Regions from separate parts of the Paenibacillus marinisediminis genome, predicted to be linked through region 1. Evidence: predicted binding sites of a transcription regulator. Region 1 holds the regulator's gene; each other region holds the start of a gene.

Region 1 (7,512 bases):
TTCGTGAAGCAGACGGTCTGGCTCTCAGCTCAAGAAACGTGTATTTGTCAGAACAGGAGCGCGCACAAGCCTTGAAGCTGTCAGAATCGCTCTCCATGGTCGAAAATTGGATCGCATCTGATTCAGAACTGACTGTAGGAATGCTTAGAGATCGAATTATGGCCTGGATCCGTACCGCGCCGTTAGCGAATATCGAATATACCGAAATCATCAGCTTTCCTTCGCTTGAGCCTGTATCGATGGATACGCTTGTACAAGAGCGCACAGAGCAATGGCTGATCGCTCTCGCTGTCCGATATGGGAATACACGATTAATTGACAATAAGCTGCTGCTTGATACGAAAGGGGAATGACCGATGATCCGAGAAATGATGAAATCCAAGATCCATCGCGCAACTGTAACGGAAGCAAACTTAAATTATGTGGGCAGCATCACAATCGATGAGCGATTGATGGAGCTGGCTGATATCTGGCCGAATGAGAAGGTTCAGATTGTGAATAATAATAATGGCGCTCGCTTAGAGACTTATGTTATCAAAGGCGCTCGTGATTCCGGCGTGATCTGCCTGAACGGAGCGGCTGCTCGTCTCGTTCAGCCTGGTGACAATGTCATTATTATCTCTTATGCAGGCATGACGAACGAAGAAGCGAAACAGTATGAACCTAAGGTCGTATTTGTAGATGATCAGAATAAAGCTGTTGAGCTTGCCAATCTGGAAGTGCACGCGACGATTCGCTGATCAAGAAGCAATGAATTGCAGTATTGTTGAATGACTGGTTATCCGCATGAAATGAATCGTGATAACACACAATGAACGTGAGCCGCATAACAACGAAGAACATCACATGCGAAGGTGGGATGAACCGTGTTGCAGCACATGTTCGCGACGATGAATGAATTGCTTGATGACATCATACAACAATATCCTTCTGTTCAAGGAACAGCAAAGCAAGAATTAGACCGACAATTGGCCCTTCTTCGTACGATGAGTGATCATATTGTGGAGGAATGGCTGCGGTTTGAAGAAAAGCTTGCCATAATCAGAACAGCTGCTAATTCTGGAACGAAGCTGAATGCTGCTGCCGCCAGCAGTCTTAAAAATCTGATGGATAATGCAGAGAAGGAAATGGTTGAAGCTGCTGAATTCCAAATTCCGGATTACAGTGATCCATTTCAGAGAGGCCAAGGATACTTTACCCTGCGAATGTACAAGCAAGCAGTTAACTATCTAGAGAATGCCGTAGTCCGTCAGCCAGACAAATGTTTAATTCGCATATTATTAGGTCTGTCGTATCTACATCTCGGTCGCAATCAAGAAGCGTGTCGTCATTTACATTTTATTATTCCATTGACCGATGATCCGAAGTTGAAGGCCATTGCCTATAACGCACTTGGCTGTATACAGATGCTTCACAGCAATACCGAGAAAGCTCAGCATTATTTTCATAAGGCGCACTTCACTGATCCAAGCATTCCAGAGCCGATAGCCAACCTAAAGGTATGTACGAACAAATGCGGCAGCCTGCAGTTTGGAGAGAAAAGGGTTGTATCCATCGTTTAACATACAGTGAGCAGAGGGGAACATTCTTTCGGGTGTTTCCCTCTGCTCATTTTCAAAAAGGCGAACATCTGTTATTCTAATAACAGAATTGGTGAGAGGAATTGTGACAATGAGATTTGCCGTATTAGACTTTGAAACGACAGGCAATCAACCGGGAGACGAGATCATACAGATCGGCCTGGTTATCCTTGATGATAAGCTGCAGATCGAGCAGGAGTATCATACGCTCGTTCGGCCAACGATTAAGATCCCCGAATTTATTGCTCAATTGACTGGAATCGATGACAGTATGGTGAAGGATGCTCCTGATCTGGATGAAGCGATGACGGGAATGGTGCCCTTGCTCAACGATGTTGTGCTGGTGGGTCATCATGTGGCATTTGATTATCAATTTTTACGAAACGCTTTGGAGCAGACTGGATACCTGCCGTTTACTGGAAGGATTCTAGATACTATCGAGATGCTGCGAATTTTATTCCCTTCTCTGACTTCGTATCAGCTCGGATCTGTTGCGCAGACATTCCATATTGTGCATGACAGACCGCATCAAGCAGACAGTGATGCTCGCGCAACTGCAGATATTTTTGTAAAGTGCCTAGAAGCCATTAATGATTTACCCTTGCTTACGCTCCAGCGTATCGTCGAACTGCTTGGGGAAGAGGAACGTGACCTTGGTTGGATGCTACAGGTATTGCTTGAGGAACGAGAGCGCGACGTAACGCGAATGGCTGAAGATGCTCGAGCACTTTCATATCGACAATTGGTATTTAATGTGGACGAATGGACAGATAATCAGCCTCCTCGGGAAGGGCTTAGCGAGTCACCGCTGCAAGGTGTCTCGTTCACATCTTTTATGGGTGACATTCACCGTGCATTGAAGGAGAAGCTTGAGCACTATGAACCGCGCGAAGCTCAGGAGCAGATGTTCCGTGAAGTGATGAATTGTATGGAAGATGACCGACATCTTCTCATTGAAGCGGGTACAGGTACGGGAAAATCTTTAGGTTACCTGATTCCTTCTATCTATTATGCGGTTAAGAATGATAAGAAGGTAATTGTCAGCACACATACCATAAATTTGCAAGAACAGCTGAGACAGCGAGATTTACCGCTTCTAGAGCACATTGTGCCTGTTTCATTTAAGGCAACGGTCTTAAAAGGTCGTAGTCACTATTTGTGTTTGAGAAAATTTGAACATAAAATAAACTATAGAGATTTTCTGCATGGACGCGATGATGTATTAACCGCTGCACAGATGATGGTATGGTTAAGCCAGACTGAGCACGGTGACGATGAGGAGCTGTATCTGACGCATAAAGGCCCAGAATTTTGGGATACTGTGGCGAGCGACAGCGATTCTTGTCTTAATCGGGCGTGTCCATGGTTTAAGCGCTGCTTCTACCATCGCGCGAAGAATGATGCCAATCAATCTGATATCATCATCACCAACCACTCCTTATTGTTTACGGATGTCATAGCTGAGCATCGTTTGCTGCCTGGATATGAGCATTTGGTTATTGATGAAGGTCATCATTTTGAAGAAACAGCGAGCAAGCATTTAGGCATACATCTGCAATATTTTTCATTGATTCACCCGCTGACACGTTTGGTGAAAGATAGTAAGAACGGCTTATTGCTGCTGCTGCAGACACGTCTTCGCCTCTCAGGAAGTGAGAAAGCAATGATCTGGGCAGACGGCATTGAGAAGCTGCTCACACAGCTCGTTGACGTAAGAGACGTCTGGGATCGTCTTCATGATGTCCTGTATCAATTGATGCCGCCTCCAGAGCTGGGACAAGCTGAAGCAGGACAATCCGTGCTCCGACTGCAGTCTGGCGCTCGACCGCGGGATTGGCAGGGGATCGCTGAGCTTGAAGAAGACGTATATGTGCGTCTGGGGGAAATTGTCCGTACGGGCGAAAAGCTTGTGTTGGAATGGAAAGATGCGGATGATGAAGAGCTGCAGCCCGTCATAACGGATGTAACAGGGATATTCAAGGAGATCTCAATCATTCGCGAGGATTTTCGCCTCTTTATGAAGGCGACAGATCCAGATTCTGTGTATTGGATGGAAGGCAATGCTCAGTATAAGCATAAGTCGATGCATCTGTACGCAGTGCCAGTTGATGTCAGCGAAGCGCTAAATCGATACTTCTTCGAACCGAAGAAAAGTGTCATTCTGACTTCGGCAACGTTATCTGTTGACAAGTCATTTCAATATTTAGAGGAACAGATCGGTTTGAAGGAGGCTTCCAGCACGGGAAGATTACATACTGTTATTCTTCCGTCTCCGTTCAACTACCGCGAGCAAGCGCTAGTTGTCATTCCGCGAGACTTTCCAACAGTTAAGGGCTCTGTAGATCCGATCTTTACCGACAAATTGCTTCATTCACTTGCAGATGTTGCCATTGTGACAAAGGGTAGAATGCTGGTGCTGTTTACTTCGTACCGCATGTTGAAGGAAGTATATGAACCACTGAAGGAAATGCTTCAGCCGCACGGCGTACAAGTGTTAGGGCAAGGCATGGACAGCGGCAATCGAAGCAAGCTGACTCGCCGTTTTCAGGAGCATCCTGCATCCGTGCTGTTAGGAACTAGCAGCTTCTGGGAAGGTGTGGACATTCCTGGTGAGGCGTTGACTTGTCTAGCGATTGTCAGACTTCCGTTTCAGCCGCCTAATCATCCGCTTGTTGAGGCGAAGTCAGAACGATTGAAGCGTCAGAACCAGAATCCGTTCCGGAAGCTGTCGATTCCGCAAGCCGTTATTCGCTTTAAGCAAGGTTTTGGACGATTAGTTCGAACCTCTAAGGATCGCGGTATCGTAATTATTTATGATACTCGTGTAATTGAGACGAGCTATGGCAAGCATTTCTTATATTCTTTACCTGGTCCTAAGATGGAGCATATGACTACCGAGCACCTAGTGCCGCGGATCCGTGATTGGTTCAGGGAAGAGCAGGAAAGAGCTTTACAAGATTAATTAAAAATAATATGACAATCAGATAGGTAAAAGGGGGATCAGAGGATATGAAAGCGATGAAGATTTCAGAAGCCGTTGTTAGACGTTTGCCGCTCTATTTACGTCACCTCATGGAATTGAAGCAGCGTGAGGTTCTAACAATATCATCTCAAGATTTAGGTCAGAAGCTTGATCTGAATCCTGCCCAAATTCGCAAAGACCTCGCTTATTTTGGAGATTTTGGCCGTAAAGGCATCGGTTATGATGTGTCTTATCTGATCGAGCAGATTAGACATATCCTTAAGCTTGATCTCAAGATTCAAGTCGGATTAGTCGGTGCTGGTAAACTTGGTCAAGCCCTATGCAACTATACCACGTACTTGCAAGATAATATGAAGATTGTTGCTGTATTCGATGCGCATCCGGATAAAGTGGGAACAGCATTGAACAACCTGATCGTGCAGCCAATGGATCAGTTGATCGATACAGTTAAGAGTAAGGGAATTCGAATAGGTATTATTACGGTACCTGCGCTGGAAGCCCAGCATGTTGCGGATCAGTTTGTCGAGGCGGGTGTGGAAGCAATCTTGAACTTTGCACCTGTTATTCTGAAGGTACCGCCGCATATTCGCGTGCATACTGCAGATTTCACGACGGATCTGTTCAGCTTGGCCTATTACTTGCAAGATGAAGAAGGAAAGGAAACGATTGAGAATGCCTAAACGATTCATCGTCCATAACGGGCGCTTTGCACAGATCCATCCGGACGCAGAATCGAGCACCATACATGGATACATGGTTGTCGAGGACGGAAAGATTGTCTATCTCGGTGAAACTCTGCCGGAGAATTATAAGGAAGATGCGGAGTTATTTGATGGCAGCGGTCTGTTCTTCATGCCGGGTTTAGTCAACACGCATGGTCATGCTGCGATGACGTTATTGCGCGGCTATGGCGATGATATGGTGCTCCAGCAATGGCTCCAGCAAAAAATGTGGCCAATGGAGGCTAAATTTACAGACGAAGATGTGTATTGGGGCTCCGCTCTTGCTGTACTGGAAATGCTGAAGAGCGGCACAACTACGTTTGTAGATATGTACGACCATATGGATGAGGTCGGCAAGGTTGCGGAACAAGCAGGTATTCGCGCAGGACTCATGCGCGGCGCCATCGGTCTATGCAGTGAAGAAGAACAGCGGATGAAGCTAGAAGAGGCTGTGCGTTTCGCAAAAGATTGGAACGGACGAGCGGAAGGTCGAATTACGACGATGCTGGCTCCACACGCGCCGTATACTTGTCCTCCTGCTTTCATCGAGAAGTTCGTACAAGCAGCTCATGATCTTGATATGATGCTACATACGCATATGTCCGAGACTAGAGCAGAAGTTGAACAGAATGTGCAGGAATACGGATTGCGCCCTGTTGCGCATCTTGAGAAGCTGGGATTCTTCAGCAGACCGTCGTATATTGCGCATGGCGTTCATCTTACAGACGAAGAAATCGAAATATTGGCTAAACATAAGGTCGGCGTATCTCACAACCCAGCTAGCAACCTGAAGCTGGCAAGCGGCATAGCACGAGTTACAGACCTTCTCCGAGCAGGCGTGAACGTATCCCTTGGAACAGATGGAGCAGCTAGCAATAACAATCTAGATATGTTCCAAGAGATGCGTTTGGCTGCGTTTATTCATAAGGGAATATCAGGTGATCCTACTGCGGTACCTGCTGCAGAAGCAATGCGAATTGCGACGATCAATGGCGCCAAGACGATCCAGCTTCAGGACGTAGGTCTGCTTGCGCCTGGAATGAAGGCGGATTTCATCGCTGTCGATATTGATCAACCGCATCTGCTGCCGCATACGGATCTGGTATCCCACATGGTATACTCTGCTTCTGGCAAGGATGTTAAGCATGTATGGGTAGATGGCAAGCAAGTAGTCAATAATGGAGCATGCTTGACCCTTGATGAAGAACGGGTTCGCCGCGAAGCAGCACGCTGCTTCCAAGGCTTGCTGTCTCGTTAAGTGGAGGATAAGTAAATGTTGACTAGAAGCAGATCAAGGAAGCGTTACAGCCGAGTGCGTATTGTCGTTCTGGCTGCGCTCGTAGTGATGCTCCTGCTGGCTATCTTGAGCGTGTGGTATGTAAATTATATTCGTACAGATGAAAATTCGCTCGAAGCAAAAGCTGTTGCTGAATCTCAAAAAGCAGTTGCTTGGGCTTCTGTAAGCGGAGTAGAGAAGTCGATATGGGATAGTGTATATTACGTTGTCACAGGTGTAGACGAGGCTGGTGTTACTCAGATGGCATGGGTCGACCTTACTTCAGAGCAAGTAACAGTTAAGGCTGCCTCTGATGGTGTCTCCAAAAAGGATATTGAGCAGTATTTGATACAGCAGTATCCGGGAGTCAGCATTAAACACATCGTTCCGGGTATTAAAGATAATGAATATGTGTGGCAGGCACTAGTCAGACGCAAGGACGAGACTGGTGAACTACGATATTATTATCACTTCTTCCGCTTCGCTGACGGGACACCGACCGGGGACATCTATTCGATGCCAAATCAGTGAAAATAAGCGCAAAGGATTGTGATTCCTTTGCGCTTTTACTATGCAATGAGCATCATGGGAATGAACATCTAGTGCTAGGGGGTAGGAGATGAATAAATATCAAACTCAATTCATATTGAACCTAGAACAACAGTTGAATACTTGGTTCAATCGTAAAGATATCATTCGTTCTGATGAGTTGTATCACTTCTTACATACGGTTAAAGGCACATCAGGCACGATTGAAATGAATGAATTGATGCAGATTGCAAGTCGATTGCTCAATCAGATTGAGTTGAACCAATTGAAGGAATGGACTGCTGAGGAAGTACGGCTGTTTCTGCACGACTTACGTCATTATATAGAGACTCAATCGGAGCGGAGCGTCAAAGGTTCTATGAATAATAGGTTAAACGAGAAAAATGTAGAGACAGACCCCTC
Region 2 (7,512 bases), on a different contig from region 1:
AATCTGATTGAGACGCTATCAATTAAAGAAAATATTCTGCTCCCCTTAGCTCTGGATAAAGTGTCTCCGAAGGAGATAGAACAACGGATCGCTCCAATTGCTCAATGGTTGGGCATAGATTCGATTCTAGATAAACATATATATGAAGTCTCAGGCGGACAAATGCAGCGTGCAGCGATAGCGAGAGCGGTCATACACCGTCCTTCACTGCTGCTTGCCGATGAATTGACGGGCAATCTGGATTCGAAGGCCGCCAAAGATGTAATGTCTCGCCTGCAAGATTTGAATGAGCATACGAACCGTACGATACTGATCGTGACACATGATCCATTTGCAGCCAGCTATTGCAAGCGCGTGCTGTTTATTAAGGATGGAAGATTGTTTACCGAGATTCGCCGCGGCTCAAACCGACAGGCATTTTTTCAACAAATATTAGATACTTTAAGTTTGCTTGGAGGCAACTTCGATGACCTTTCGTCAAATCGCATTACGTAACATACGGCAGAGTTGGCATCGATATAGTGCTTATTTCTTTAGCTGTGTGTTTTCGGTCGCGATCTTTTTCGTTTATGCCTCGTTCATCTTTCATCCCGATGTGCAGAACGATACATTTCCAGAAGGATCGACGATTAGTACTTTGTTATTTATGTGTGAAGCACTCATCTTCATCTTCTCTATATTTTTTGCTTGGTATTCGAGCTCCTCATTTTTGCATTCTCGCAAGCGTGAGCTCGGACTGTTTACATTGCTTGGCATGAGCAAGTGGCAGCTGCGCCGCATGGTGCTCTATGAGCAGCTGTTTATTTCCGTGTTTGCAATTGTGACAGGCATTGCGACGGGAGCATTATTCAGCAAGCTGTTCAATATGTTCATGGGACATATCTTATATGTAAGCAGCCCCTTGCCGTTCTACTTGTCCAGGGATGCTGTGCGATTAACGTTCACGATGTTTCTGACACTGTTCCTCGTCATAACCGTGATCTCCCTGCGTAAGATAGGCAGAACAGAGATTATTGAGCTGATTCGATCTCGACGTCATTCAAAGCGAGTCCCTTCATTTTCTTGGATATTGGCGTTATTATCCATTGCATCTATTGCTGGAGGGTATTATTTAGCTGTGAACACAGAGTGGGAGAATATTGTCATTACTTTTGTTCCGACTGTACTGTTAACGATCATAGGTACTTACTTTCTGTTCACCCAGTTCAGCATCTTGTTTATTCGAATGCTGTCACGAAGTAAACGAATCATGTACCGTGGAACGAACCTGCTATTCATCTCTCAATCTGCGCACCGAATTCGAAGCAATGCTCGAGTATTGTTCACGATAGCGACCTTGAGTACGGTAGTACTGACAGCTACTGCAACTGTATTCGTCTTTAATTATGGCTACAAACAGTTGATTACAGATTCTAATCCGTATGAGTTGACGATACGAAGCGATTCTGATCATCCCATTCCGATAGAAAATGAACGAATATTTGAATTGGCCGAGCAATATGGTCACGAGATTACAGCTGAAGTTGAAACGAATTTCTTGGAGGTTGAACTTGAAGGAGACACTCCTTGGACGTTAACGGTATCCATGATTAGTACTAGCCAGTATAACCAGCTTGCAGAGCCCTTGAATCATGAGCTTATCGCACCATTTGAAGAAGGGGCATATTGGATAGATCAGAGCCCATTTGGAGCCATGACGATGGATATGTCTGGAGTAGTTGAGAAGGGTAGTCATATACGGATTAAAATAGCTGGTGAAGAACAGTATCATAATTTCACAATTATCGACCGGCTGAATCGGACGGTTGTTTCAGAAGCATATGTGGCAAGCGGACTAATGGTCATTCCCGACTCTTTGTTTCAAGAGCTGGAGCAGCGTGTTGAGGATGATTCTAAATTAACAGTGCACAGTTACATGATAAGCGATTGGCAAGATTCATTTCTGTTAGCTGATGCGATTCTAAACGAAGCAGGGGAAAACAGTTATCTAGTTCGTAGTAGAATTGAAGCTATAAGTGATTTCAATCAGGTCAGCTCATTAGCTCTATTTATCGGCATGTTCATTAGCTTGCTATTCTTTATTGCCAGCGGCAGCATCATTTATTTCAAGCTGTTCAGCGATTTGCAGGAGGATCAAGCTTATTTCAAATCTCTAACCAGACTTGGCTTGTCCATTGAAGAGATTCGCAAGGTAGTAAATTTGCAGATGGGTCTGATCTTCTTCCTCCCGTGTTTAGTAGGCAGCATCCATACACTAGTTGCCATGATTACATTGTGCAATCTCTTGTTTTCTAATATTATGCGGTATGCGCTGACCATAGTTGGAATCTACATTGTATTCCAGTATATTTATTTCTTGATTACGAGAAGAGCGTACATGACCTTAATTAAGAAGAGAATAGGAATATGACATAAAAACTCTAATTACACACGGTTCTTGCCGATAATCCAACGATATCGAGACAATTGCGAATATTATGACATGTTTGATACCTTTTATGTGCAACATTCATGCATAATGATAATCATAAGCTTGCATATTCAGATTATTTATACATTAGGCATGAAGGTGAGTGGAACGGATGAATAACCATCGAGCTTGGTGGAAACGATTAAGCTGGTTAAGCTTAATCGGCGTAATTCTGCTTACAGGTTGCTCTCAAGCATCAGAGTCTCAACCACTTACGTCATTAACGGCTGCAGACACGAAAACGCTTCCAGAGGTTACTGTGGTGATTGACGGGGGCTCTTATGTCCCTAATATTACAGAACGAATAACGATAGAATGGAAACAAGGCATGACGGTAAGTCAAGCATTGGCACATACAGGTATTGTTAAGCTTAAGAACGACTCTTCTGGAATAGCTTCAGTAGGAGATATCTCTCTTGATCCGAAGATGACCTGGGGGCTAATGCTGAACGATTATAATATCCGTCAAAAAGAAAAGCTTGCACAACCGATTAAAGAGAATGATCAGCTTACGGTTTATGTTAAAGAGCTTGAAGTAGATACGAGCAGTGCCATCATTCCGAGTGTCACGTTAACGATTGATGGAGGTACAGCGCTGCCGGATATCACTTCAACGTATGCTATGCCGTTAGAACAAGAAGTGAAATTGGTCGATGTCTTGAAAGAGTTCGGAAACATTACATTGTCTGAGGACAGCAAGGATATTATTAAGATCAACGGTTTCTCGTTGAAGGATAACTACGCTGTGGAATTGATGATGAATGATCAACCATTTCAGATAACGGAAATGAGCGCCATTAGAGTGGAACCTGATGACAATATCACCATTAAGGTATCGAAAAACTGACATATAAGATAGTTCGGAGGCTTGCCTATAAGTAGATGATTCTACCTATGGGCAAGCCTCTTCTTCAATATATAGTGATTAGAAATGCTCAAAGGATGTACTTTCTCCGTCTGCCATTATGAAAAATGAAGGGTTGAAAAGGAAGGTGGAATGGGAGAGGTGAGTATATCATAATAAATAGAAAAGCGCTGAATTTGAGGAGCGATTCCTACACAGCGCTTACAGCCTATTCATATATAATTGCACGATTTCTTCCAGACTAGATCCGGCAGATTTCCTTCGGACACAACTCACAGTGGCATATTTCCTGCAGCTGCTCAAGCTCACGAATGACTATCATGCCGTTGTCATATTCGATCACACCGCGCTTGCGTAAATCGCTAAGCATCCGGTTCACGCTTTCGCGTGTTGCACCGATCATGTTGGATAGATCAGTATGCGTAATTTTCTTATTAATCAGAATGCCGCCATCATCTAGGTTTTGGCCATAAGTGTTGGACAAACGAATAAGAGTGGAGCATAATGCGCCTGGTTTACCGTACATCATCAGATCACGGAATTTAGTTTGAGTTAGTCGATGGTGAATTCCCATCCATTTCATAAAGTCAATGGAGAAGTCACAATGCTGACAGATCAAAGCTTCAATATCACGTTGTTCGATAACGCCAACTTCGCCTTCCTCAATAACTTCCGCTGTGAAGCTATGCTTCGTGCTGTGGAATGGATCGACTTGACCAACGAGGTCGCCAGCTTGATACATGTAGAGAATCAATTCTTTCCCTTCATCTGTTGACTTGGTGATCTTAACACGCCCACTCTTGAGCAAAAACAATTTATCGGCAGTGTCACCTTCCCAAAACAGGTGAGAGCCTTCAGGGTATGTCCGATCTTTAGCTAAAGATATTAGATGATCCTGATTCTGTTCCGAGAAGCATGAAATGTTACAGTGCTCGTGGAATTGCTCCTTCATATGATCCACTCGGTTTCCCTCCTATATGTTCAAGGTTGGTTCTCATATTCGCGAGTGTTAACTAACGCATACAAACCTTGTGACATGTTTCACTTTTTTTGTTCTTTACCTCTATATTGAGCGTTAACAACGTAATTGTCAATTTCTTTAGCGATTTTATTTAATTATAGTTCCAAAAAAGTGCGGTGATATTAATCACTTTTGACAAATTTTCATGAAAAGGTATAATTAGGTAAAACCCCGTAATGATTGTTAAAATAAGTTTGTACCCCTGATTGATGAATTACACCTTGTTCTTTTTACAATAGAATACATCTTATGGGTAGTGGCATAATGAGATGAATGGATGATGCTTCTTCATTCTTATTATACCAATTTCGGCATGAAAGCGCATGCATTTTGAATATTTTAAAAAAATGATGTTATTCATGAAATTACGTGAAAAATATCACATACCTCAATGTTGCAATCGTATATGATTACATTGTGAAAACAATCACAAAACAAATAACTTTAACACACACATATAGATGGATGTTTTTAAAGAAGAAGTACAATTGGTGTTGAAGTTAAAGTAATTTATATGGAGGCGGAGAATGATGGCGAAGACCGAAGTGAAACCAACTGTAGAAAACAAAGAGAATCAAGTTGCTGCACACATTCAACAGCTCATTGACAACGCAAAGAAAGCTCAAGAAGAATTCATGAATATGAATCAAGAGCAGATCGACACGATTGTACAACAAATGGCGCTTGCTGGACTTGATAAGCACATGTATCTGGCTAAAGCAGCAGTTGAAGAAACGAAGCGCGGTGTTTACGAAGATAAGATCACGAAGAACATCTTTGCTACCGAGTATATTTATCACAACATTAAATATAGCAAAACGGTTGGCGTAATCGATGAAAATGACTTTGATAACTGCATCCAGATCGCTGAGCCGGTAGGTATCGTAATGGGTATTACACCAGTTACGAACCCAACTTCTACAACTATGTTCAAATCGCTTATTTCCATCAAGACACGCAATCCGATTATCTTTGGCTTCCATCCATCAGCACAGTTCAGCAGCTCGGAAGCAGCACGCATTCTGCGTGAAGCAGCAATCAAGTACGGCGCTCCAGAACATTGTATCCAATGGATCGAGATTCCATCCATGGAAGCGACCAATGAATTGATGAATCACCCTGACGTTGCTTTGATCCTGGCAACAGGCGGTGCTGGAATGGTTAAGGCAGCATACAGCTGTGGTAAACCAGCTCTCGGCGTAGGCCCAGGTAACGTTCCATGCTTCATTGAGAAGAGCGCGAAGATCGACCAAGCTGTAACAGACTTGATCCTTTCCAAAACATTTGACAATGGTATGATCTGTGCTTCTGAGCAATCTGTCATTATTGAAGAGCCGATCTACAACGAAGTGAAAAAATTGATGCAGCAAAACGGCTGCTACTTTACCAATAAAGAAGAAACAGCTAAACTGCAAGGTCTTGCCATGAAATCGGGCACTTGCGCAGTAAACCCAACAATCGTTGGTCAACCTGCAGTGAAGATTGCTGAGCTTGCAGGCTTGAAGGTTCCAGCAGATACGAAGATCCTAGTTGCTGAGATTGATGGAGTAGGGCCAAACTACCCATTGTCTGCTGAGAAATTGAGCCCGATCCTTGCCTGCTACAAAGCTAAAAATGCGGACGCTGGTATTGAGCTCGCAGTTGAAATCGTACAATTCGGCGGTATGGGTCACTCTTCGGTTATCCACTCCCGCAATGATGAAATTATTAAAAAATTCGGTGATCGATTGCAAACAGGACGGATCCTGGTTAACTCTCCATCCACTCATGGTGCGATCGGCGACATTTACAATACGAATATTCCATCTCTGACACTTGGATGTGGATCTTATGGACGCAACTCCACATCCAACAACGTAACATCTGTCAATCTCATTAACGTGAAACGGGTGGCGAAGCGTACTGTGAATATGCAATGGTTCAAAGTTCCTAACAAAATTTATTTTGAAAAAGGCGCTACACAATACTTGGAAAAAATGCCTGACATCAATCGCGTCATGATCGTTACTGACCCTATGATGATGAAGCTCGGCTACGTTCAAAAATTGGAGCATTACTTGCTGAAACGCCGCAATCCAGTTCAAATCGAGATCTTCTACGATGTTGAGCCAGATCCGTCCACTAGCACAGTGAATCGCGGTACTGATATGATGAACCGATTCAAACCAGACTGCATCATTGCACTGGGCGGCGGTTCTCCAATGGATGCTGCAAAAGCAATGTGGCTGTTCTACGAATACCCAGATACAGACTTCAATAACTTGAAGCAGAAGTTCATGGATATTCGCAAACGGACTTATAAATATCCTGTACTTGGTCAAAAAGCGAAATTTGTTGCGATTCCAACAACTTCGGGTACAGGTTCTGAGGTAACATCGTTCGCCGTAATTACAGATAAGGAAAATGGTCATACTAAGTATCCGCTGGCTGATTATCAATTGACTCCAGATGTGGCGATCATTGATCCAGAGTTCGTATACAGCTTGCCGCGCGTAGCAGTTGCAGATACAGGTATGGACGTGTTGACTCATGCGATTGAAGCATACGTATCTGTTATGGCTAGCGATTATTCCGATGCGCTTGCGATCAAGGCGATCCAATTGGTTTATGAAAACCTGGTTAAATCAGCTAACGAAGCAGATCCAGTCGCTCGTGAGAAGATGCACAACGCTTCGACGCTCGCTGGTATGGCATTTGCGAACGCGTTCCTTGGCATTAACCATAGCTTGGCGCACAAATGGGGCGCTCAATACGGTACGCCTCATGGACGTACGAATGCGATCCTGCTGCCGCACGTAATCCGTTATAACGCGAAGAAGCCAACGAAGTTTGCTTCCTTCCCTAAATACGATCATTTCGTAGCAGATAAGCGCTATGCGGAAATTGCACGCATCCTTGGATTACCATGCCGCACGACTGAAGAAGGCGTGAAGAGCTTGATCGAAGCGGTACGTGACTTGAACCGTCAGCTTGGCTTGCCGCAAACATTCCAAGAGATCGGCTTCGACGCGAAGGAATTCGAAGCAGGCGTTGACAGCTTGGCTGACCGCGCATTCGAAGACCAATGTACAACGGCTAATCCGAAGATGCCGCTTGTAACAGAGCTTGCAGAAGTATACCGTGATGCTTTCTACGGTCGCTTTGAGTAAGAATTGC
Region 3 (7,512 bases), on a different contig from region 1:
TGCGTGTCATATCATAGGCGGCTGCAACGTTATCGTTGTCTATCGAAATGATGTCAGCATAGTGTTCGCTTCGTCCAACAAGTACGAACGGAAACTTCTTATCCCGCAGAAATGAAATGATCTGGTCATCACGGCGTGATGACAGCAGGATAATGCCGTCTACGTATCGGCCTTGAACAAGACGTTCTATGGCCTGTTTTTCTTCAATCTGATTCGTTGCCGTTGTCATGAGCACATCATAGCTGCTTGCAGCTGCTCTTGTAACAATACCTCGTATAATCTCAGAGAAAAATTGGTTCAGGAATAACTCATCTGCGGGTCGTGGCAGGACGATGCCGATGTTGTTAGTTGTCTTGGTGACAAGACTCTTTGCCAGCATATTAGGGTGGTAGCCGAGTTCTTCCATTACTTTGCGGACTTTGCGGACCGTCTTCTGGCTGATGCGTACATCATTCGATATGACGCGCGATACCGTAGAAGGCGATACACCTGCTTTTTGCGCTACATCTACAATAGTTACTGCCATTTGGATTATCCTCGCTTAGCTTAATATATTCCGAGTATAAGTTATATCCTAGTATTGCGCAAACGTTACACCTATAGAGCGGTATGATCGCCGATCTCGGAATTTCCACAATTGATGCGTTAACCCGCCGAGCAAATGAGGTTCTAAGGTTTATGCCTTGATTGATGAAGGTTGCGGAGGCTATTCTGCCAGCGAACTCAGATATTAAGGGGTAGTAGAGTGAGGTGGCGAGGAGTTGGATAGAAATGTTGTATAAAGTACAACATTTTCACCAACATTCCTCAGGAAACGATAAATTGTTGTACTTCATACAACAATTTAGTCATGATGAGCCTTGTCTCACGTGTTTTTCTAGATATTGTTGTACTCTATACAACAATTCTGCTGAGCTACACCTTAACCGTTCATATTGTTGTATGAAATACAACATAGAACGTCTAATCAATAGTTGGTAGTTGGAGATCAAGTTGAATGATTCAGTGTGAACAAGTAATTGTATTTTGATGCGTGCTTCTGTTCGTCCATGATAATTCCGAGTACCGTGTCTTTGTAAATGCCAGCAGGCAGACCGGACCATATTTTTCGGTAATTCTCAACAGCTGAGAGTTCGCCGAACAGCGCCGTAACCAGTCCCTCATTATAAGAAGCGGGTTTCGTATAGGATACATCGGTGCTCGCTGGAATATGGCGGCCGGTAAGTTCGGTGTACATCTCTCGGAACATTCGATTATGTCCTCGTTCGTCATTGCGGATCGATGCGATGATGTCTTTCTGTTCCTTCGTCGGCGCCATATTGATTAGATCATCGTAAAACAATTCATCATGCTTCTCGCCCTGAACAGCATGATAGATACCTTCCAATGCTTGAGCATAAGTTGTTGCCCATACCGGCTGAAAATTAGCTCGATAAAAATTCGAATGTGCCCGATACAATGTTAATACCCCCTCAAGGATCGAATGTCACGGAAGACCTCAATTTCTAGGCATTTCACATTAGCCTATTCATTTTGTATTTAAAGGTGCAGCCGGCCTTACGATTACTGCTGACACATGTCCCCGATAGGGGATTCACCCCAGCGAATGATGTTTTGAAGGTCAATTTTTGGGAGATGATTTTAAGATCTGCTGATTCAAGGGAAAGTTGCTAAAATGGAAGCAGGAAGAAGCTATAACTGGTTTCTGGAGCTGGAATTATCGCAAGACTTGTAATGTGATAAATACCACATACATTCAAATGCCTCATCGACGATAATTTTGATGGTTTTCATGGCAACATTTCGTAAGGAGCGATCTTTAATATGGCGAACAGAGCAAAGATTATAATAGCAGCGGCAGCAATCCTTTTGTTCGCAGCGGCTGGAATCGGATACTTTCAATGGAGCAGCAATTCCAGCAAGAAAGAAATGTCGAATGAGCAGGTGACCAAAACCCTCTTTAAGTTCGATACGATTATTAATCTGAAGTTATACGGGGATCAAGAATCGAAGAAGCATCTCAAACAAATTGAGAAGATGCTGGATCAAATCGATGAACAAATTAATATGAGCAATAAACAGAGTGAAATTTACCAAGTGAATGCTGCGGCAGGAAAAGAAGCGGTAAAGGTTTCACAAGGTACGTACGATCTCGTCAAAGTATCTCTAGACTATGCGATCGATACCAAGGGAGCTTTTGATCCCAGTATCGGGTCACTCGTGAATTTATGGAAAATTGGCAATGGAGGAGAGCATCCTCCTGCTGATAGTCTCATTCAACAGGCCAAGTCACTTGTGAACTATCATGATATTGAGATGGATGATAAGAACTTAACGATCAAGCTCGTCAAAGAAGGTATGTCTCTCGATCTTGGCGGAATCGGTAAAGGGTATGCGGCAGATATGGTGTCTGATTATTTACGTCAAGAGAAGGTGAAGAGTGCGATTATCGACCTCGGTGGCAGCAGTATCATTGCGATTGGTAGCAAACCTAATGGAGAATCGTGGCGCATTGGTCTCCAAGATCCAGACCGGGAACGGGGAAAACAATTAGCCGTCGTTCAGCTTAAGGACGAGACGATTGACTCCTCCGGTATATATGAACGGTTCTTCATGGAAAATGGCGTCCGCTATCATCATATTATTGATCCTAAGACAGGCTATCCTACACAGAACGGGATCAAGAGTGTGACGATCATCGGCGGAACCGCTACCGATGCCGATGTACTCTCAACAGCGGTCGTTGTAATGGGACTTGAAGAAGGGCTCGCTTATATCAATCAGAAGCCTGGTCTTGAAGCGATGTTCATTATGGAAGATAACAAGATTTATATGACACCGGGATTGAAAGGGAAGATTAACTTAACAAATCCCCAATACACAGTGGTTGATACAAACTGATTCCATAATGGAGAGTCTTATGATTCTGTATGTCTGGTGTGATTCTATCTTCTAGAGTGTCTAGCCTATTTGGGAAGACAACACGAAAGGAGCATTATATATGAATCAACTTGTTAAAGAATGCATTCAGAAGTTGGGACTAACACATTGGACACTCGTTTTCCAGCATAACATCAACGTATAATTATAGACACGAATGTTGGTGGAAACGTCTCGGTTAATTATAAGTTTTACTTCCGATGTTTTCGAAGCTATTCCTTCTTAACCTTGACTTTAACAAGAGTAATATGTATTATTGATCCAATAATCACATACAAGGCAATGACCAAAGACATGATTCCCTACGCGAGCTGTCCAGAGAGAGAAGTTCAGGCTGAAAGCTTCTCCAGATATCGGTTGTGGAATTACCCCTTTGCAGCCGTGGCGTTGAACCCGTTGATCGGAATAGATCACGGCTGTAAGCGGCACCGACTTATCCCCGTTAACGGATACTAATAAGGACCTTGCTGCTGCATACTTTGGCGAATGCCATCGAATGACATGCTGGAGGTCGAATTAGGGTGGAACCACGAGCTGAACGCACTCGTCCCTTGGGGGAAGAGATGCGTTTTTTTGCGTTCAACGATAACCAGTAATGGAGAAATGGAGGCACAATCATGGAGATCAATGTAACTTTGCCAGACAGAACAATTAGGAGGGTAGAACAAGGAACGACCATTATGCAAGTGGGGGAATCTATTAGTACCGGACTGAAGAAGCTGGCTGTAGCTGGTAAACTGGATGGCAAGCTCGTCGATCTTAATCAATCGCTTGAGCATGATTGCCTCCTTGAAATAGTTACACTCGACAGTAAAGAGGGCCTAGATATCTATAGACACAGTACTGCGCACCTGATGGCTCAAGCGATCAAGCGAATATATGGAGCTCAGGCTGTTAAGCTTGGAATAGGTCCAGTAATCGAAGATGGATTCTATTATGACATCGACATCGCTAATCCGTTGTCTACGGAAGATCTTGTCGCGATCGAACGTGAGATGGAAAAGATCATCCAAGAGAATATTCCGATCGTTCGTCGAGTCGTAAGCCGAGCAGAAGCTATACAACTATTCGAGAAGCTGGAAGAGCCGCTCAAGCTGGAGTTGATCCGCGACCTGCCGGAGGATGAAGTCCTATCCCTATACGAACAGGGTGAATTCTTGGACCTCTGCAGAGGTCCGCACCTCCCGGCTACTGGACGAATCAAGGCATTCAAGCTGTTAAATGTAGCGGGTGCGTACTGGCGCGGGGATTCCAATAATAAGATGCTGCAGCGAATATACGGGACTTCATTTCCAAAAAAAGCTCAGCTGGAAGAGTATCTGCACGTTCTTGAGGAGGCGAAGAAGCGTGACCACCGCAAGCTTGGCCGAGAGCTAGGTCTGTTTATGTTCTCGGAAGAAGCACCTGGGATGCCTTTCTACTTGCCGAAGGGGATGACGATTCGCACAGAGCTTGAGAACTTCTCGCGTGAAATACAGAGGCAGCGGGATTATGAAGAGGTTCGCACTCCGCTGATGATGAATAATCGGCTGTGGGAGCAGTCCGGACACTGGGATCATTACAAGGATAATATGTACTTTACTGACGTGGACGACACGAAGTTCGCGCTGAAGCCGATGAACTGCCCAGGGCATATGCTCATCTACAAGAACAGCCTACATTCCTATCGGGAATTGCCTATCCGTCTCTCGGAATTCGGCCAAGTGCATCGCCATGAATATTCAGGTGCTCTTAACGGAATGATGCGAGTCCGCACATTCTGTCAGGATGATGCGCATCTATTCGTCTTGCCGGAGCAGATTGAGGATGAGATCAGCCGGGTCATCGCGCTGATTGACCATATCTATCAAGTATTTGGATTTGAATATAAGATCGAGCTGTCCACTCGGCCTGAAGATTATATGGGCTCAGAAGAGCTGTGGAATCAAGCGGAGCAATCGCTTCAGAACGTATTAGATAAGCGAGGCATCCAATATCGGATCAATGAAGGCGATGGAGCATTCTACGGTCCTAAGATTGACTTCCACATCTTAGATGCATTGAAGCGAAGCTGGCAGTGCGGGACGATACAGCTGGATTTCCAGATGCCTGAGAAGTTTGATCTGACATACATCGGTGAGGATGGTCTTAAACATCGGCCGGTCGTCATTCATCGCGCCGTGTATGGTTCGATTGACCGATTCATAGGGATCATTACCGAGCACTATTCGGGGGCGTTCCCTCTATGGCTGGCTCCGGTTCAGGCGAAGCTGCTGCCGGTGTCTGAGAATTATGTTGATTATGCCTTCCAAGTGAAGAAGTCTCTGGACGATGCCGGGATTCGGGTGGAGGTAGACGCGCGCGATGAGAAGCTCGGCTACAAGATACGCGAAGCGCAGCTCGAGAAAGTGCCGTACATGTTCGTGCTTGGCGAGAATGAGAAGAGCTCGGGCCGTATATCCGTAAGAAAACGCAGTGAAGGCGACCTCGGCATCGTAAGTATTGAAGAGATGATCGAGCAGATGAAAGCAGATATACAATCAAGAAAGTAAATAGATGCTGTCCCGCACAATGCTGCTGCGGGGCAGCATTATTTGTATGTAATCGATGATTAGCCGAGGACATATGTCCTTCCCTGAATCCTCGAATCCATTATTAAATAATAAATAAATGGATATGGGGGAGAGCAGCATGAGAGGAATCCTATTCGCATTCATGGCGGGAGCTTTTATTACGCTGCAAGGTGTTGCCAATGCGCGGATCAGCCAAGATATTGGCACTTGGCAAGCAGCGACATTGACGCAATGGACCGGATTCATGACAGCCTTGCTGATTCTGATATTTAGACGTGACGGAGGACAATGGCGGAAGCTAAAGCAGGTACGACCGTTATATTTGTCGGGCGGAGCCTTTGCGGCAATCATTATTTCTAGTAATATTACAGCTATTCACCAGGTTGGTGCTACGATTACGATATCCGCCGTATTGATTGCCCAATTAAGTCTAACCTTTCTCATCGACAGTCGGGGATGGTTTGGGATGCTGAAGCAGCAGATGAGACTGCCGCAGTTCATCGGCATCGGCATGATGATAGCGGGCGTAGTGATATTGGGAATTTGATCAGATATTTATGTTATCTTGGGAGAAATGCAAGAAGAGAAGGCGAGGCCAAGCTATGAAAGAGATTCAAGATCGGGAGCAGCTGATGCAGTATCTGCATGCTTATAGCATCGAGGGTATATTTAATGAACCGCTAATGTCTCATTTGTCGCTGTACAGCTATGATCAAGGAGAAATTATCTGTTCACAAGGAGAACCTTCGCAGGTTCTATATATATTGGTGAAGGGGAAAGTGAAAGTCTATGTTACTTCTCCTGAAGGCAAGAAGCTGATTGTATCCTTTAAGAAACCGCTTGATGTTGTTGGGGAGATTGAATACGTAGCGGGCAATGACATGATCAATACTGTAGAGGCTGTATCGCAGGTCCATATGATCGGGATTCATCAACGCTGGCTGAAGAGATACGGAAGCGACTACACACCTCTGTTGCAGTTCTTATTGCGGATTATTACCCAAAAGTTTTGCATGAAATCCAATTCGTTGAGCTTTAATCTGATGTATCCGGTCGAAGTGCGGTTGGCGAGCTATCTGTTGTCGGTCTCGTTTGATGAATCAGATAAGCATTTCATAGGACAGCTTAGTACGAGCAATTTGAGAGATGCTGCGGACCTGATCGGAACGAGCTATAGACATGTGAATCGAGTTATCCATCAGCTCTGTACTGAGGGACTAATTGAGCGTAATAAGGATTGCATCATCGTGAAGAACAAGGAAGGGCTGCGTGCGCTGGCTGGTAACAATATTTATGAATAAAGGAAAGGCGGGTGATGCTCATGATTACAGGTTTGCTGATGGCATTGGTCGCAGGTTCATTAGTTAGTGTGCAGAATATTTTTAATAGTAAAATGAATCAGCATGCCGGATCTTGGACCGCTACTGCCATCGTGCTGGGTTTAGGATTCGCGGCTTCCCTGACGATTGGCCTGATCGTTGAAGGGGGAAATCTATTTAACTTGCAGCATATGCAGGGATGGTACTGGTTCAGCGGAATGATAGGCGTCGGGGTAGTCATTTGCATGATGAATGGGATCAAGCTGCTTGGTCCTACGTATGCCACCTCTATCGTTATGACTTCCCAGCTAGGGTTCGCCTTGCTGTGGGATTCACTTGGCTTGTTCGGTCTGGAACAGGTTCCATTTACGCTTCAACAGCTGTTAGGTGTAACGGTCATCGCGTGTGGCATCTTGGTCTTCAAATTAGGCGGCGCACGCGTGAAGCAAGTGAGCGTGAGTTGAGAGTACGACGAAGAGACACTGTGCGTGAACTCTAATGTCCCCATATATTGCTCCATGACATATTAAGATTGGCATTATCATTTAGGAGGTAAGTGAAATGGAGGTCATTCGAGTTAAGTTTCTTGAGGTTATGGTTAGAACTACTGCGACAAACACATTGAAAAAGAAACCTACATTGAGTCCTATAAAACAGTAAAAATGGACACCCAAGGGTGCCGGTATGCAAAATGCTCAGTA
Region 4 (7,512 bases), on a different contig from region 1:
TGTACCGCCGCATATCGTTAGCTCTGATGTGCGGCGCTCGCTTTCTCGAATAGATGAAACCCTTTTACAGCACCTTTATGCTCATAACCAGCTCCGCTATAGAAACGGAACAACGTATTATTGCTTTCGATGCAGTCTAGACGAATCTGCGGCTTGCCTTCGATGCGGATGCCGCTCTCGATCCACTGCATGACGGAGTTGCCCAGACCTTGACCCGCATAATCTCGGTTAATCGCCAGACGATGGACGTAGAAGGATGGATCATGTCCGTCATCTCCCCATAAGTCCAGATCCCAAGGACTTGGTTCTGTTAATAGGATGACCATGGCTGCTACGATATTGCCGTCCTTAAACATGAATACGTCACCGTGCTTAATGGCGTCGCCGGTCCCGTGGACATCGTGTCCGTCTAGAAGCGCGCTCCATTGGGTAGAGCCTTTACTCTTCAGCCATCTCGCAGTATTCGTGAGGAGCTCCACAATATCGGACGTATCGTCTGGCGTTGCTTGATGAACCTCTAATCCATTGTCTAGCTGCTGCTCGATTAAGGTATAAGTTCTCATGAAATCATCCCTCCTTTAGATCTATTCCCAGTTATAACGGAAGAAGCGCGGAAAGACAAGCGCGTTCCGAATGCGGTACGGATGACCGCGCGTATCGGCTCTATATACAGAAGTGCGAAGAATCCTCCATACTGTTAAGGATCCTTCGCACTTTCACATGCTGTATACCGATTATAAGGCTTCTATTTTATACCCAACCGCGAGCTGTCATCGCGTCTGTTACACGCTTGATTGAGATCATGTATGCAGCTGTGCGCAGATCCGTATCATATGCCGCAGCCATATCACGAACAGCTTCACAAGATCTAATCATGTTAGCTCTTAGCTTCTCAAGCACTTCTTCTTCAGACCAGTAGTAGTTGTGCAAGTTCTGTACCCACTCGAAGTAAGATACTGTAACGCCGCCCGCATTAGCTAAGATATCAGGAATAACGGTGATGCCGTTATTGATCAAGATAACGTCAGCTTCAGGTGTAGTTGGACCGTTAGCAGCCTCTGCGATGATGTTAGCTTTGATATTTCCAGCGTTCTCTTTCGTGATGACATTCTCAAGTGCTGCTGGAATCAAGATATCAACAGGAAGCTCTAACAGCTCGCTGTTGCTAATGATATATTGAGGGCCGTAGTCTGTAAGCTCGGAGTGATCTTTCAGCTGCTCAGCGCGGCTAACATCCAAGCCGTTCGGATCGTAGATTCCGCCGCGGGAATCGCTGACTGCTACGATCTTAGCTCCCATGTCATTCAAGAGGCGAGCAGCGATGCGGCCTGCGTTGCCGAAGCCTTGGATCGCAACCGTTGCACCTTCGATTGGGAGGCCTTTATCAGCCATTGCACATTCAATAGCATAAACGCAGCCTTGTGCTGTAGCAGCGTTGCGTCCGAGCGATCCGCCGATAATAAGCGGCTTGCCGGTGATAACGCCTGGTGAATAATGTCCTTTCAAACGGCTGTAAGTGTCCATCATCCAGCCCATGATTTGCGGAGTGGTATAAACGTCTGGAGCGGGGATATCCTTCTCCGGACCTACAATATCTGCTATAGCTTCCATGAATGCCCGACTAACGCGTTCTAGCTCTGCTTTGCTAAATTCTCTAGGGTCGCAAATAACGCCGCCTTTGCCGCCGCCGTAAGGGAGGCCAACAACTCCGCACTTGAAGGTCATCCACATGGATAATGCTTTAACTTCGTCGAGAGTAACGCCTGGATGGAAACGAATACCGCCTTTAGTAGGACCGATTGCATTGTTATGTTGGGAGCGGAAGCCTTCGAATACGCGAACTGAACCATCGTCCATACGCACAGGGAAGCTGACAGACAGTACACGCTTAGGTTTCTTTAGTATCTCTGTCACATGCTGAGGCAGTTGTAGCTTTGCCGCTGCAGCGTCCACCTGACGTTGTGCATTTAAATAAGGGTTCAACGAATCATCTGTAATTGTTTTATGTTGTATCATATCCACTCACCTATCCTTCTAAATTGGTACAAAACGCTTGCTAATTATTATAAAGAGATGATCGACATTTTAAAATGACTTTTGTGTATTTTATGTATAAAAATCACAAAATACACTGATAAAAAAAATCCATGGGGTGCCTGAAACACTAGGATATTAGTCGTAAATAATGGTAAATATCATTATGCAAGCGTATACATTGGTATGAGGATTTATTCATGCATAGAAATTATGGGTAAACGTGTAAATACTGAAAAAAATACAAAAAGTCCGGTTCTCATCGAGTGCGTAACTCAACGAGACCGGAACTTGATATGGCTAGTTAGCCTACCGTGCGTCGGAACCAAGATGGAGCTGTTCGCATAGCAGGTGCTGGCAAGCATTTCAACTGCATGATGACATCGATTGGATCTTGCTCGGTGCCTGATTGCTCTTGTTGTACAGCTTGACGCATCTCTTTCAACAGCTCAGGTTGTGCTGTGAAGCGGGACAAGCATTTAAGCAAGGATGGAACATCTTCTGCTACGCTGGCAAGTCCAGTCTTCAGCAGATAGGTGATGTTATCCTGCTCTTGACCAGGCAACGGTTTATAAATGATGAGCGGCAAGTGCTGGGCAATTGCTTCCGCAGTCGTAACACCGCCTGATTTCGTAATCATAACATCAGCCATCGCCATATACTCATGTATATTATCGATGTATCCTTTAATATGCACGTTGAGCGACACCTTCTCGCTCCAATGCTGGAGCTCACGCTGGAGCTTGTCGTTATGGCCGCACACGACGACGACCTGCAGGTCTTTAGCCCAAGCTGCGGATTCCAAAGCGTGTAATATAGCTGGATCCAGCAAGCCGCAGCCGCCTCCCATGAGAAGGACAGTCAACTTCTCTGTGTGAAGACCGTGCTGAACACGAAGTTCCTCTTTGTTATAAGTATTATAGAAGGCAGGCCGCACCGGAATTCCGGTAACCACGATCTTGCTGCTGCGTATTCCCTGATTCTCAAGCATCTGCCTAGCATGCTCGGATCCGACCAAGTACATATCTGTATATGGATGCAGCCAGAAGCTGTGATCCGTATGATCGGTAATGACTGTCGCTGTCGGACAATTAATGATGCGGCGCTCTTTCAGTTTAGAGATCGCAGCGCTTGCGGCTGGAAATGTGCTTACAACGATAGTTGGATCTGTCTCGCGAATGAGCTTAGCCAGCGGGCGCAAGCTTGTCAGGCGCACGTTCTTGATGAATTGCGCCAGCTTGCGATCTTTCCGCATCCATTCGAAGAGTGTGCCGTACATCCCAGGGAAATGCTTGAGCCACTGTACGAAACAGTAGGAGCCTACCATGTGAAGGTGAGGTGCCATCTGTTCCAGATAATTTACAATTTGAACCTCTATATGATTGCCGTAACGTTTGCGCATTAATTCCTCGATTGCACTAGCAGCTTGTACATGACCATGCCCGAGTGAACCGGTCAGTACCAGTACTTTGGTTCTGTGAGTCTTGTCTGTTTGCGTCGTCCACCCGAACATACTCCACTCTCTCCTTGTGTTGTGTCTTTTGTTTAATCGTCAAGTCTGCATGGCTTATACTCTCATTTTATGAAATGGATGACTGTGGCAAAACCGACCCTGGATTGGTATTCGAACTAGACTTTCGTCGAGTACTTTCCGGTGAAGTTGTTACATAGATGGAGAGCAGGTATAGATGGAAGGGAATAATTTCAACGGGTATATAGGAAGAGATGCGCCAATATTTACAGGTGTCGTCAAGGCTATTGAAAGCATTGAGGGTAGCTAGTCGGTTGATACACTTTGTAACCACATCTTGAAAGCCATGCTTATCTGTATCTATTATATAGAGGAATGATGAAATGTAAACCTATTTATGGAAAAATGGTATAATAGAACCCATTTTACAGAATACGCTTGACATCAGACACTATTACAAAAGTTAAAAGGCGTCGCAAGTTAAACGCAAGTACAATTGTGATACAATTCACCTACATTTTCAACAAACTTGTGAAGTTTGAGAAAAAGTTCTCAAATTGCTCAAAGAGAGCGGGGTACTATGTGACAATTGTCACAACGATGGAGTGACTTTTTTGACAGAATGATGATGGGTCACGAGCAACACTCTTGATCTTCCGTTATACAGGCTAATACCGCCGACCGCAGGTTTCGATGGTCACTGAAGCAGGCGGAAGCGGCCACTTAGCTTGACATAGCATGTAAACATGGAAAATGGTACTAGTATGAGAAAGGTGGGGGATTACGGATGGATGTAGTTGAGCTGTCCCGTATTCAATTCGCAGCAACGACGATTTTTCACTTCTTCTTCGTCCCGTTGTCGATCGGATTGGCGCTGCTCATCGCCATTATGCAGACGATGTATGTCGTCAAAGGTGAAGAGCAGTACAGAAAGATGGCAAAGTTCTGGGGTAAGCTGTTCCTTATTAACTTTGCAGTAGGTGTAGTAACAGGTATTATTCAAGAATTCCAGTTCGGTATGAACTGGTCGGACTATTCTCGCTTCGTAGGAGACGTGTTCGGGGCGCCGCTTGCAATTGAGGCATTGGCTGCTTTCTTTATGGAATCCACATTTATCGGCTTATGGATATTCGGTTGGGATCGTCTTTCGAAGAAAGTGCATTTGGCGTGTATCTGGTTAGTAGCGATTGGAACGACGATGTCAGCATTCTGGATTCTGGCAGCGAACTCTTTCATGCAGCATCCAGTCGGATATGAAATTGTTGATGGCCGCGCACAAATGAACGACTTCTGGGCACTCATTACCAACGGTCAGGCACTTGTAGAGTTTCCGCATACCGTATTGGGCGCATTTGCAACAGGCGCATTCTTGATCGCAGGTGTTAGTGCGCTGCGCTTGATGCAGAAGAAGGACGTTGCCTTCTTCAAAAAGTCATTTAATATCGCTATCGTAGTAGCTTTGATCTCTTCAATTGGTGTTGCGCTTTATGGTCACCAGCAAGCACAGTATCTGGTTCATACACAGCCAATGAAGATGGCTGCGGCAGAGGCCTTGTGGACGACGAGTGATGACCCTGCGCCATGGACGGTATTTGCTAAGATTGACACCGAAAAACAGGAAAACAGCATGGAGTTGCAGATTCCATATGCACTGAGCTTCCTTTCTTATAGTAAATTCTCCGGTGAAGTTATCGGGATGCAGGAACTGCAAGCGCAATATGAACAGTTGTATGGTCCAGGAGACTATATTCCTCCGGTTAAGACAACATTCTGGAGCTTCCGCATCATGGTTGTAGCAGGTTCGCTTATGATCTTGCTGGCTATGTACGGTGTATATATGATGGCTCGCAAGAAGATTGATCAAATTAAGCCTTGGTATTGGAAAATGATGGTATTTGGAATTTCCTTGCCAATCATAGCGAATACAGCAGGTTGGATTATGACAGAGATTGGTCGTCAGCCATGGACAGTATTCGGCTTAATGACGACAGCAGACAGTGTCTCTCCTAGCGTTACTTCAGGTGAGGTGTTATTCTCCCTGATCGCATTTACAACGATCTATTCGATTCTATTAGTCGTCATGATCTATCTGTTCGTTAAAGTGATTAAGAAGGGTCCGGATGCGCTGGATCATGATCACGCTGCAGAAGTAACGACGAACGATCCGTTCAGTAAGGGAGGTAAGCATCTCCATGTTTGAGTTGAGTGAACTGTGGTTTGTCCTTGTCGGTGTGTTGTTTGTCGGATTCTTCTTCTTAGAAGGATTTGACTTCGGTGTAGGTATGTCGACATTATTTTTAGCGAAAAATGATGGAGAGAAACGCGTATTAATCAACTCCATCGGCCCGTTCTGGGATGCCAATGAAGTATGGCTTCTGACAGCGGGCGGCGCGATGTTCGCTGCATTTCCACATTGGTATGCAACGATGTTCAGCGGTTTCTATATTCCGCTCGTCGTGCTGCTGCTTGCGCTTATCGGACGCGGCGTAGCGTTCGAATTCCGTCATCAAGGCAGCACTGCAGCATGGAAGAAGACGTGGGATATCGTCATCTTCATCGGCAGCTTATTGCCGCCGTTCCTGTTTGGTGTCGTGTTCGCGACCTTTGTGCAAGGCTTGCCTATCGATCAGAATATGGAGATGCATGCTGCATTCTTCGGTGACATTGTAAATGTATACACTGTGCTTGGCGGTGTCGCTGTTACGTTGCTCTGTCTTGTACACGGTCTGATGTTTGCGTCCTTGCGCACTACAGGTGACCTGCAGGAACGCGCTCGCAAGCTTGCGAAGCTGTTGTTGGTTCCACTTGCGGTATTGCTGCTCGGATTCGGGCTTATGACTTACTTCAATACAGACTTCTTTGACAGCCGCGGCGCGGTTCTGATTGCGATGGCAGTCCTTGGTGTGATAGCCTTTATATTAGCAGGCTACTTCATGTCCAAGAAGCGCGATGGCTGGGCGTTTGGTATGACAGGTGCTGTGATTGCAATCGCGGTATCTGCAGTGTTCGTGGGCATGTTCCCGAACGTATTGGTTAGCTCTTTGGACAGCGCATATAACATGACTGTATACAATTCGTCTTCTGGCGATTACTCGCTGAAGATTATGACAATCGTAGCGTTGACGCTGCTGCCATTTGTATTGGGCTATCAGATCTGGAGCTACTTTGTCTTCCATAAACGTGTTAACGAGAAGGAGCATTTGACTTATTAATGGATAAATCACTACTTGGATATAAGGGGATCAAGCCCGTTATAGCGGTTCTCGCGTTGCTTACCCTGATTCATAGTGTGTCCATCATAATGCTGGCTAAAGGGCTGGCGGACGCGGTGTCCGCCCTCTTTGCCGGCGATACGCTGCAGGAACAGGCGAATAACATTGCCCTGTTCCTGCTTGCGTTTATCGTCCGTCAAGTGACGGCGCTCCTTATGCAGAAGATTGCCTATCGATTCGCAGAACGGACGGGGCGAGATCTCCGCAAGGAGCTGATGGATAAGCTGTTCCGTTTCGGGCCTCGGGTTGCGAAGCAGGAGGGGACGGGTAATGTCGTAACGATGGTGCTGGATGGCGTGGCTCAATTCCGTACCTACTTAGAGTTAATATTGCCGCGGATGATGGGGATGGCATTCACCCCCATCATCATATGGATCTATATATTCACGCAGGATAAGATCTCAGCGCTCATCTTAGCAATTACGATACCTATTCTGATCATATTTATGATTCTGATAGGTCTGGCTGCGAAGAAGCAGGTAGATAAGCAGTTAAAGTCTTATCGCATCTTGTCCAACCACTTTGTCGATTCGCTGCGAGGTCTGGATACACTGAAGGTGCTGGGTCTAAGCCGTTCTCATAGCGATACGATCGAATGGGTGAGCGACAAGTATCGTTCTGCAACGATGAAGACCTTGCGGTTTGCATTTCTATCCTCGTTCGCGCTTGATTTCTTCACGATGCTGTCTGTGGCATTCGTGGCGGTAAGCCTTGGCTTGCGGTTAATTGAGGGTA

Evidence for each region. The regulator Rex, encoded in region 1, represses fermentation and respiration genes when NADH is low (regulators of the CRP and FNR family bind a similar motif). The targets are predictions, from matches to a motif close to TTGTGAAATATTTCACAA.
Region 2: a site for Rex is predicted at 4,772-4,789, ahead of adhE (bifunctional acetaldehyde-CoA/alcohol dehydrogenase). Genes of this name have one in related genera too.
Region 3: a site for Rex is predicted at 1,735-1,752, ahead of ACXX53_RS18670 (FAD:protein FMN transferase). Genes of this name have one in related genera too.
Region 4: a site for Rex is predicted at 4,002-4,019, ahead of ACXX53_RS14510 (cytochrome ubiquinol oxidase subunit I). Genes of this name have one in related genera too.

What each region holds. Positions count from the first base shown of each region.
Region 1 is NZ_JBTGUH010000002.1:21,485-28,996, forward strand. It holds gene panC (pantoate--beta-alanine ligase) at 1-353, shown strand, start outside; gene panD (aspartate 1-decarboxylase) at 357-740, shown strand; gene ACXX53_RS05995 (tetratricopeptide repeat protein) at 867-1,562, shown strand; gene dinG (ATP-dependent DNA helicase DinG) at 1,672-4,542, shown strand; gene ACXX53_RS06005 (redox-sensing transcriptional repressor Rex) at 4,590-5,243, shown strand; gene ACXX53_RS06010 (amidohydrolase) at 5,236-6,543, shown strand; gene ACXX53_RS06015 (hypothetical protein) at 6,559-7,092, shown strand; gene ACXX53_RS06020 (diguanylate cyclase) at 7,181-7,512, shown strand, end outside.
Region 2 is NZ_JBTGUH010000007.1:145,892-153,403, forward strand. It holds gene ACXX53_RS16400 (ABC transporter ATP-binding protein) at 1-495, shown strand, start outside; gene ACXX53_RS16405 (ABC transporter permease) at 467-2,410, shown strand; gene ACXX53_RS16410 (hypothetical protein) at 2,583-3,317, shown strand; gene ACXX53_RS16415 (Crp/Fnr family transcriptional regulator) at 3,577-4,287, opposite strand; gene adhE (bifunctional acetaldehyde-CoA/alcohol dehydrogenase) at 4,884-7,505, shown strand.
Region 3 is NZ_JBTGUH010000010.1:4,601-12,112, reverse strand. It holds gene ACXX53_RS18680 (LacI family DNA-binding transcriptional regulator) at 1-526, opposite strand, end outside; gene ACXX53_RS18675 (ferritin-like domain-containing protein) at 989-1,459, opposite strand; gene ACXX53_RS18670 (FAD:protein FMN transferase) at 1,825-2,901, shown strand; gene thrS (threonine--tRNA ligase) at 3,558-5,471, shown strand; gene ACXX53_RS18660 (DMT family transporter) at 5,611-6,039, shown strand; gene ACXX53_RS18655 (Crp/Fnr family transcriptional regulator) at 6,095-6,793, shown strand; gene ACXX53_RS18650 (DMT family transporter) at 6,814-7,275, shown strand.
Region 4 is NZ_JBTGUH010000006.1:42,417-49,928, reverse strand. It holds gene ACXX53_RS14525 (GNAT family N-acetyltransferase) at 18-563, opposite strand; gene ACXX53_RS14520 (Glu/Leu/Phe/Val family dehydrogenase) at 751-2,016, opposite strand; gene ACXX53_RS14515 (MGDG synthase family glycosyltransferase) at 2,339-3,547, opposite strand; gene ACXX53_RS14510 (cytochrome ubiquinol oxidase subunit I) at 4,293-5,705, shown strand; gene cydB (cytochrome d ubiquinol oxidase subunit II) at 5,698-6,717, shown strand; gene cydD (thiol reductant ABC exporter subunit CydD) at 6,717-7,512, shown strand, end outside.